DNA from 2 places in the Pseudomonas wadenswilerensis genome. Region 2 is predicted to be linked to the other one. Evidence: riboswitches for the same ligand, from Rfam matches in the RefSeq annotation. Region 2 holds a riboswitch; the other holds the start of a gene.
What was found. A riboswitch is a leader RNA that binds a small molecule or an ion and turns the genes downstream of it on or off. The one in region 2 is predicted to bind thiamine pyrophosphate.
Positions count from the first base shown of each region.

Region 1: another riboswitch for thiamine pyrophosphate. It lies ahead of LOY45_RS14280 (TenA family protein); the one in region 2 lies ahead of thiC (phosphomethylpyrimidine synthase ThiC).

Region 1 is NZ_CP087191.1:3,120,072-3,123,842, forward strand. Features, by position in the region: gene LOY45_RS14265 (lytic transglycosylase domain-containing protein) at 1-355, opposite strand, end outside; gene gspG (type II secretion system major pseudopilin GspG) at 533-955, shown strand; gene LOY45_RS14275 (type II secretion system F family protein) at 972-2,159, shown strand; TPP riboswitch at 2,198-2,312, shown strand; gene LOY45_RS14280 (TenA family protein) at 2,394-3,041, shown strand; gene LOY45_RS14285 (TenA family protein) at 3,045-3,710, shown strand.
Region 2 is NZ_CP087191.1:504,898-508,668, reverse strand. Features, by position in the region: gene thiC (phosphomethylpyrimidine synthase ThiC) at 97-1,983, opposite strand; TPP riboswitch at 2,141-2,245, opposite strand; gene LOY45_RS02250 (TolC family outer membrane protein) at 2,387-3,771, shown strand, end outside.

The sequences.
Region 1 (3,771 bases), 2.6 Mb from region 2:
CCTTGGCGGTGTCCGGCATCAACTGCATCAGCCCCGCCGCGCCACTGGTGGAGCGGGCATTGGGGTCGTAGCGCGATTCGGCCTGGATCACTGCATGCAGCAACGCGGCTGGCAGGTCATGGGTTCTAGCGGCGGCCGCCACGACTTCGGCGTATGGCATGCCGGTGATCAATTGCCGACCATTGCCGGCCAGGCTCGGCGCTGTCTCGCTGACCACCCGCTGGTACGTTCGGCCCGGCCGGTGGACGTTGCTCAACACATAGCTGCCATCGGCCTTGACCGAGATGTACACATCGGCCTGAGCCGGATTGCTTGTGGCCAACCAGGCCAGGATTCCCGCAGTGAGCCAGCGCATCGTGCCACCCTCCCCGTTGCGTCCCCCAGAAAGTGGGGCATATGCCCCGATTGCCAGGGCTTCACCCTCCTGACGCAAGCACTGTGCCGCCTTGCCAGGGCCGTGCGGCAAAGGCCCGGCGCAGACGCGCACGGCATTTGCATAAGCCCTTGCAGCGCACCTACGGAGGGCCTGGCAATGAACAACAACCATCGCGCGCAACGTGGCTTCACCCTGCTTGAACTGTTGGTGGTCCTGGTGGTGCTGGGGCTGCTGGCCGGCATCGTCGCACCCAAGTACTTCAGTCAGCTGGGGCGCTCGGAGGCCAAGGTGGCCCGGGCCCAGATCGAAGGCCTGGGCAAGGCCCTGGACCTGTACCGGCTGGAGGTGGGGCACTACCCCAACTCCGAACAAGGCTTGCAGGCGCTGGTGGTCCCCCCCAGCGATGAGGTGCGCTGGTCAGGCCCGTACTTGCAGAAAAAGGTCCCGCAAGACCCCTGGGGGCGTAACTACATCTACCGCCAGCCAGGTGAAAACGGCGAGTACGACCTGCTGTCGATGGGCAAGGACGGCCAACCCGGCGGCGATGGCGAGAACGCCGAGATCACCAGTTGGCAATAGTCGGGAGGGGCTGCACATGCGCTACGAACTCAAGGCACTGGGCAAGGCCGGCGTGGTCTTGCTGCAGGTCGACGCCCAGGACGCAGGCCTCGCCCGCGAGCAGGTCGAGCAACAGGGCTTGCGGGTGGTCAGCGTGCGCAGTTGCCAGCGCCTGGCCGGCTTGCGCTGGCGGCGTGGCGAGGTGTTCGACCTGGTGCTGTTCAGCCAGGAGCTGACCACCCTGATCAACGCCGGCCTGCCGCTGATTGACGCCCTCGAGAGCCTGGCCGAGAAAGAGACCGCGCCCCAGGCGCGCAAGACCCTCGGTGAGCTGGTGCGCCTGCTGTACGAAGGCAAGTCGTTGTCCCAGGCCCTGGCGCAGTTGCCCAGCGTGTTCCCGCCGCTGTACGTGGCCCTGGTGCAGTCGAGCGAGAAGACCGGCGCCCTGGGCGATGCCCTCGGCCGCTATGTCGCCTACCGCCAGCGCATGGACGAAGTGCGCCAGAAGATCATCAGCGCCTCGATCTACCCGCTGCTGCTGTTGCTGGTCGGTGGTGGCGTGGTGCTGTTTCTGCTGGGGTATGTGGTACCGCGCTTCAGCCTGGTGTTCGAAGGCCTGGGCACCGAACTGCCGTGGATGTCGCGCTGGCTGATGCAGGCCGGGATGTTCCTGCACGCCCATCAGATGGCCATGGGCAGCGGTTTCGTGCTGCTGATGGTGCTGCTGTTTGTCATGCGCCGCGAGCCACGGGTACGCCGCTGGCTGAACCGCCAGCTGGAGCGCCTGCCGGCCCTGCACAAGCGCCTGGTGATGTACGAACTGGCGCGTTTCTACCGCTCGCTGGGGATCCTCCTGCAAGGCGGCATCCCGATCCTCACCGCCATGGCCATGGCTCGCGGCCTGCTCGGTGCAGCCGGCGCGCAGCGCCTGGAGCAGGCCTGTGAACGGGTCACTGAGGGCCTGTCGCTGTCGGCGGCGCTGGAAGCCGGGCAACTGGTGACGCCCGTGTCATTGCGCCTGCTGCGCGCTGGCGAGCAGTCCGGCAACCTCGGGCAGATGATGGAGCGCAGTGCCGACTTCTACGACGCGGAAATCAGCCGCTGGATCGAGTGGTTCGTGCGCCTGTTCGAGCCGCTGCTGATGACCTTCATCGGCCTGCTGATCGGCCTGATCGTGATCCTCATGTACATGCCGATCTTCGAACTGGCCTCGAGCATCCACTAGCACGCGACGTGACAATCATCGGCCCTTGCTGTATAGATTCGGCCACCAAGGGGAGCCCGGCAACGGGCTGAGAAACCGCTGGCACTTGCAGCGCGGTGACCCTTCGAACCTGATCCGGATCATGCCGGCGAAGGGATGGGTATTGTGCACCTGCCTTTTTGCCGGCCTCACTGCGGGGCCGACCATGCCTGATATTGCCGGCTCCGCTGTCGTCACTCTAAAAAGGACAGCAGCATGAGCGCGCGCTTCACCGACAGCCTTCGCCAGCAAAGCGAGCCAAGCTGGACCCAGTGCATCGAGCACCGCTTCGTCAACGAACTGCTCGAGGGCCGTTTGGCCGACCCGGTACTGGTCAACTACCTGATCCAGGACCACCGTTTCATCGATGCCTTCCTGACCCTGCTCGGTGCAGCCATCGCCACGGCGGATACCTTCGAGGCGCGCATTCGCCTGGGGCGCTTTACCGGGGTGATTGCCGGTGAAGAGAACACCTACTTCCTGCGGGCCTTCGAAGCCCTTGGCGTCAGCGAGGCCCGGCGCCTCGAAGCGCCGGATTCAGTACCGACTGCCGGCTTCAAGGCGATCATGCGCGAAGCCGCGGCCACCCGCTCCTACGCCGCCGCCCTGGCGGTGCTCAACGTTGCCGAAGGCCTGTACCTGGACTGGGCCCTGCGGGCCAACCAGCAGCTGCCGCCGCGCTTCGAGCATGCCGAGTGGATCACCCTGCACGACAACCCGGCCTTCCAGGACTTCGTCGCCTTCCTGCGTGCCGAGCTGGACCGGGTCGGGCCCGATCACCCGCAAATCAGCAGCGACTTCTTCCTGCGCACTGTGGCGCTGGAGCAGGCGTTTTTCGACGCAGCCTACGACATCGAGGGGTAAGCCATGGATATCTTCGAGCGCCTGAAACAGGCCGCCAGCGCCGATTGGCACAGCTATGTAGAGCACGATTTCGTTCGCCAGATGGGCGCCGGCAACCTGGCGCAAGCGGCGTTTCGCAAGTACCTGGTGCAGGACTACCTGTTCCTGATCCAGTTCGCCCGCTCCTGGGCCCTGGCCGCCTACAAGAGCCGCACCCTCGCCGATATTCGCGCCGCCCAGGCCGGGCTTGCGGCGATCCTCGACGAAACCGAGCTGCACGTGCGCCTGTGCCAACGCTGGGGCCTGTCGCCCGAAGACCTCGCGGCGACGCCAGAGCACCAGGCCACCGTGGCCTACACCCGTTTCGTGCTGGACTGCGGCGCCGCCGGTGACCTGCTCGACCTGCACGTGGCCCTGGCGCCGTGCGTGATCGGTTACGCCGAGATCGGCCGCAACCTGACCCCCAATGGCGTTGAGGCGCTGGGCGATCATCCTTATCGCGAGTGGATTGGCGAATACGCCGGCGCCGGTTACCAGGGCGTGGCCACCGCTGCCCGCGCGCACCTGGATGACCTGGCTTCACGGACCATGACCGAACGGCGTTTCGAGGAACTGGTCAAGGTCTTCGCCCAGGCCTCGCGGCTGGAAGCGGACTTCTGGCAGATGGGGCTGGAGGCCGCGAGGCCGTAATACTGCACCGGCTCCTGTGGGAGCTGGCTTGCCAGCGATCGAGTGCAAAGCGCTCGCATTC
Region 2 (3,771 bases):
TCACCGCTCTCACTTCTGATTCTATTCCTACCTCAAGACACAAGCCGGCCTTGCCGGCGATGCGGTGCGCGCCAGCACACCGCCTGAACAGCCCGATCAGACCTTTTTGTACAACTGGCTGCCTTCCTGGCGGAACCGTTCGGCCTGCTCGCGCATGCCATCCTCGACCGCCACGTCCACCGCTTCGATGCGCTGGTTGGCGGCGTATTCACGCACTTCCTGGGTGATTTTCATCGAGCAGAACTTCGGCCCGCACATGGAGCAGAAGTGTGCGACCTTGGCCGAGTCCTTGGGCAGCGTCTCGTCGTGGAAGCTGCGCGCGGTGTCCGGGTCCAGGCCGAGGTTGAACTGGTCTTCCCAGCGGAACTCGAAGCGCGCCTTGGACAGCGCGTTGTCGCGGATTTGCGCGCCCGGATGACCTTTGGCCAGGTCCGCAGCGTGCGCGGCGATCTTGTAGGTGATGATGCCGGTCTTGACGTCATCCTTGTTCGGCAGGCCCAGGTGCTCCTTGGGCGTGACGTAGCAGAGCATGGCGCAGCCGAACCAGCCGATCATCGCCGCACCGATCCCCGAGGTGATGTGGTCGTAACCCGGGGCAATGTCGGTGGTCAGCGGGCCAAGGGTGTAGAACGGCGCTTCGTCGCAGCATTCGAGCTGCTTGTCCATGTTCTCCTTGATCAGCTGCATCGGCACGTGGCCCGGGCCTTCGATCATGCACTGGACGTCATGCTTCCAGGCAATCTTGGTCAGCTCGCCGAGGGTTTCCAGCTCGCCGAACTGCGCTTCGTCGTTGGCGTCGGCAATCGAGCCCGGACGCAGACCGTCGCCGAGCGAGAAGCTGACGTCGTAGGCCTTCATGATTTCGCAGATTTCGTCGAAGTGGGTGTAAAGGAAGTTCTCTTTGTGGTGCGCCAGGCACCACTTGGCCATGATCGAGCCACCGCGGCTGACGATGCCGGTGACGCGCTTGGCAGTCAGCGGCACATAGCGCAGCAGCACGCCGGCGTGGATGGTGAAGTAGTCCACGCCCTGCTCGGCCTGCTCGATCAGGGTGTCGCGGAACAGCTCCCAGGTCAGGTCTTCGGCCACACCGTTGACCTTTTCCAGCGCCTGGTAGATCGGCACGGTACCGATCGGCACCGGCGAGTTGCGGATGATCCACTCGCGGGTTTCGTGGATGTGCTTGCCGGTGGACAGGTCCATCACCGTGTCCGAACCCCAGCGGATGCCCCAGGTCAGCTTGGCCACTTCTTCTTCGATGGACGAACCCAGGGCGCTGTTGCCGATGTTGCCGTTGATCTTCACCAGGAAGTTGCGGCCGATGATCATCGGCTCCAGCTCCACGTGGTTGATGTTGGCCGGGATGATCGCGCGGCCGCGGGCGATCTCGTCACGGACGAATTCGGCGGTGATTTCTTTCGGAATGCTGGCACCGAAGCTGTGCCCGGCATGTTGCTGCTTGAGCAGACCGGCGGCGCGGGCCTCCTGCAGCTTCATGTTTTCGCGGATGGCAACGTATTCCATCTCGGCGGTAATGATGCCCTTGCGCGCATAGTGCATCTGGCTGACGTTGGCGCCGGCCTTGGCCCGGCGCGGGTTGCGCACGTGGGCGAAACGCAGCTTGGTCAGCTCGGCATCGGCCAGGCGCTGCTGGCCGAAGTTCGACGACAGCCCGTCCAGGCGCTCGGTGTCGCCGCGGGCGTCGATCCAGGCCGAGCGTACGTCGCCCAGGCCCTTGCGCACATCGATGATGACGTTGGGGTCGGTGTAGGGGCCGGAGGTGTCATAGACCAGCACCGGGGCGTTGGCTTCGCCGCCGAAATCGGTGGGGGTGTCGTCGAGGCTGATTTCACGCATGGGCACGCGGATGTCCGGGCGCGAGCCTTCGACATAGATTTTGCGCGAGCGGGTGAACGGCTGTACGGACTGTTGATCGACCTGGGCCGATTCACTCAGATTGGTATATTTTTCTTGTTTACTCATCACAGGCTCTCCAGACGGCTTCCTAGCAGTGGAATGTCGGGGAGAACCTGAAAGGCACGGACGCACCATGAGTGGTGCTGTGCCAAATGCGCGGTGATGCCTGCAGCTGTGTTGGCTGACTCGACATTCCCGGACCTGGCACAAGAGACTCGCCGGGAAAGCGAGAAATCTTGTTCCCTACGCAGGCGCTAACCTGATCAGGTTCAACGGGATCCGGATTATCCGATCTCAGCCTCAACGCAAGGCACCCCGACAAGAACGGGGCCAGTCTAGACTGGAGTGGCATGCAAAGCCAAGCATCTGGACACGGACACGATAAATGGCGCAAATAGCGGATTGTTGCAAAATGCCGGCGCAACTACACTCACCGGTTCAGAAATACTCACCGTTCAAGGATTGCCCTATGCTGCGCAAACTTTCACTGGCCCTCGCCGTGTCTTGTGCTACCAACGGAATGGCCTGGGCAGCGGATGTGCCCCTGTCGGCGAAGACCGACCTGGTCAGTGTCTACCAGGAAGCCGTGAACAATAACGCCGACCTGGCGGCCGCCCGCGCCAACTACGGCGCCCAGAAGGAAGTGGTGCCTCAGGCCCGTGCCGGCCTGCTGCCGAACCTCTCGGCCGGCGCCGAGATGATGAACAGCCGTACCAAGATAGACAGCCCCTCGGCCACCGCCAACCGCAGCGGCAACTCCTGGTCCGCGACCCTGGCGCAGCCGGTGTTCCGCGCGGACCGCTGGTTCCAGTTGCAGGCCGCCGAAGCGGTCAACGAGCAAGCAGCCCTGGAGCTGTCGGCAACCGAGCAGAACCTGATTCTACAAAGCGCCGAAAATTATTTCGCCGTGCTGCGTGCCCAGGACACCCTGGCCTCGACCAAGGCCGAAGAAGCGGCGTTCAAGCGCCAGCTCGACCAGTCCAACGAGCGCTTTGACGTTGGCCTCTCGGACAAGACCGACGTGCTGCAATCCCAGGCCAGCTACGACACCGCCCGGGCCAACCGCATCGTTGCCCAGCGCCAGGTCGACGACGCCTTCGAGGCGCTGATCACCCTGACCAACCGCGACTACAACTCGGTCCAGGGCATCGTCCACACCTTGCCGGTGCAACTGCCGACACCGAACGACGCCAAGGCCTGGGTCGAGACCGCCGGCAAGCAGAACCTCAACCTGCTCGCCACCAACTACGCGGTGAGCGCCGCCGAAGAAACCCTGCGCCAGCGCAAGGCCGGACACGCGCCGACCGTGGACGCGGTAGCGCGCTTCCAGAAAGGCGACAACGACAGCCTGGGCTTCACCAACCCCAACCTCACCGGGCAGAATTACAGCGGCGATGTCGAGCAGACCAGCATCGGCCTGCAACTGAACATCCCGATCTACAGCGGCGGCCTGACCAGCTCGCAGGTGCGCGAGGCCTACCAGCGCCTGAGCCAGACCGAACAGCAGCGCGAGAGCCTGCGCCGCCAGGTGGTGGAAAACACCCGCAACCTGCACCGCGCGGTGAACACCGACGTGGAGCAGGTGCAAGCGCGCAAGCAGTCAATCATCTCCAACCAGAGCGCGCTGGAAGCCACGGAAATCGGCTACCAGGTGGGTACCCGCAACATCGTCGACGTGCTCGATGCCCAGCGTCAGCTGTACACCTCGGTGCGTGATTACAACAATACCCGCTATGACTACATCCTCGACAACCTGCGCCTGAAGCAAGCTGCCGGCACTCTCAGCCCGCAGGATCTGACCGACCTGAGCCGCTACCTGAAGCCGGACTACAACCCGGACAAGGACTTCCTGCC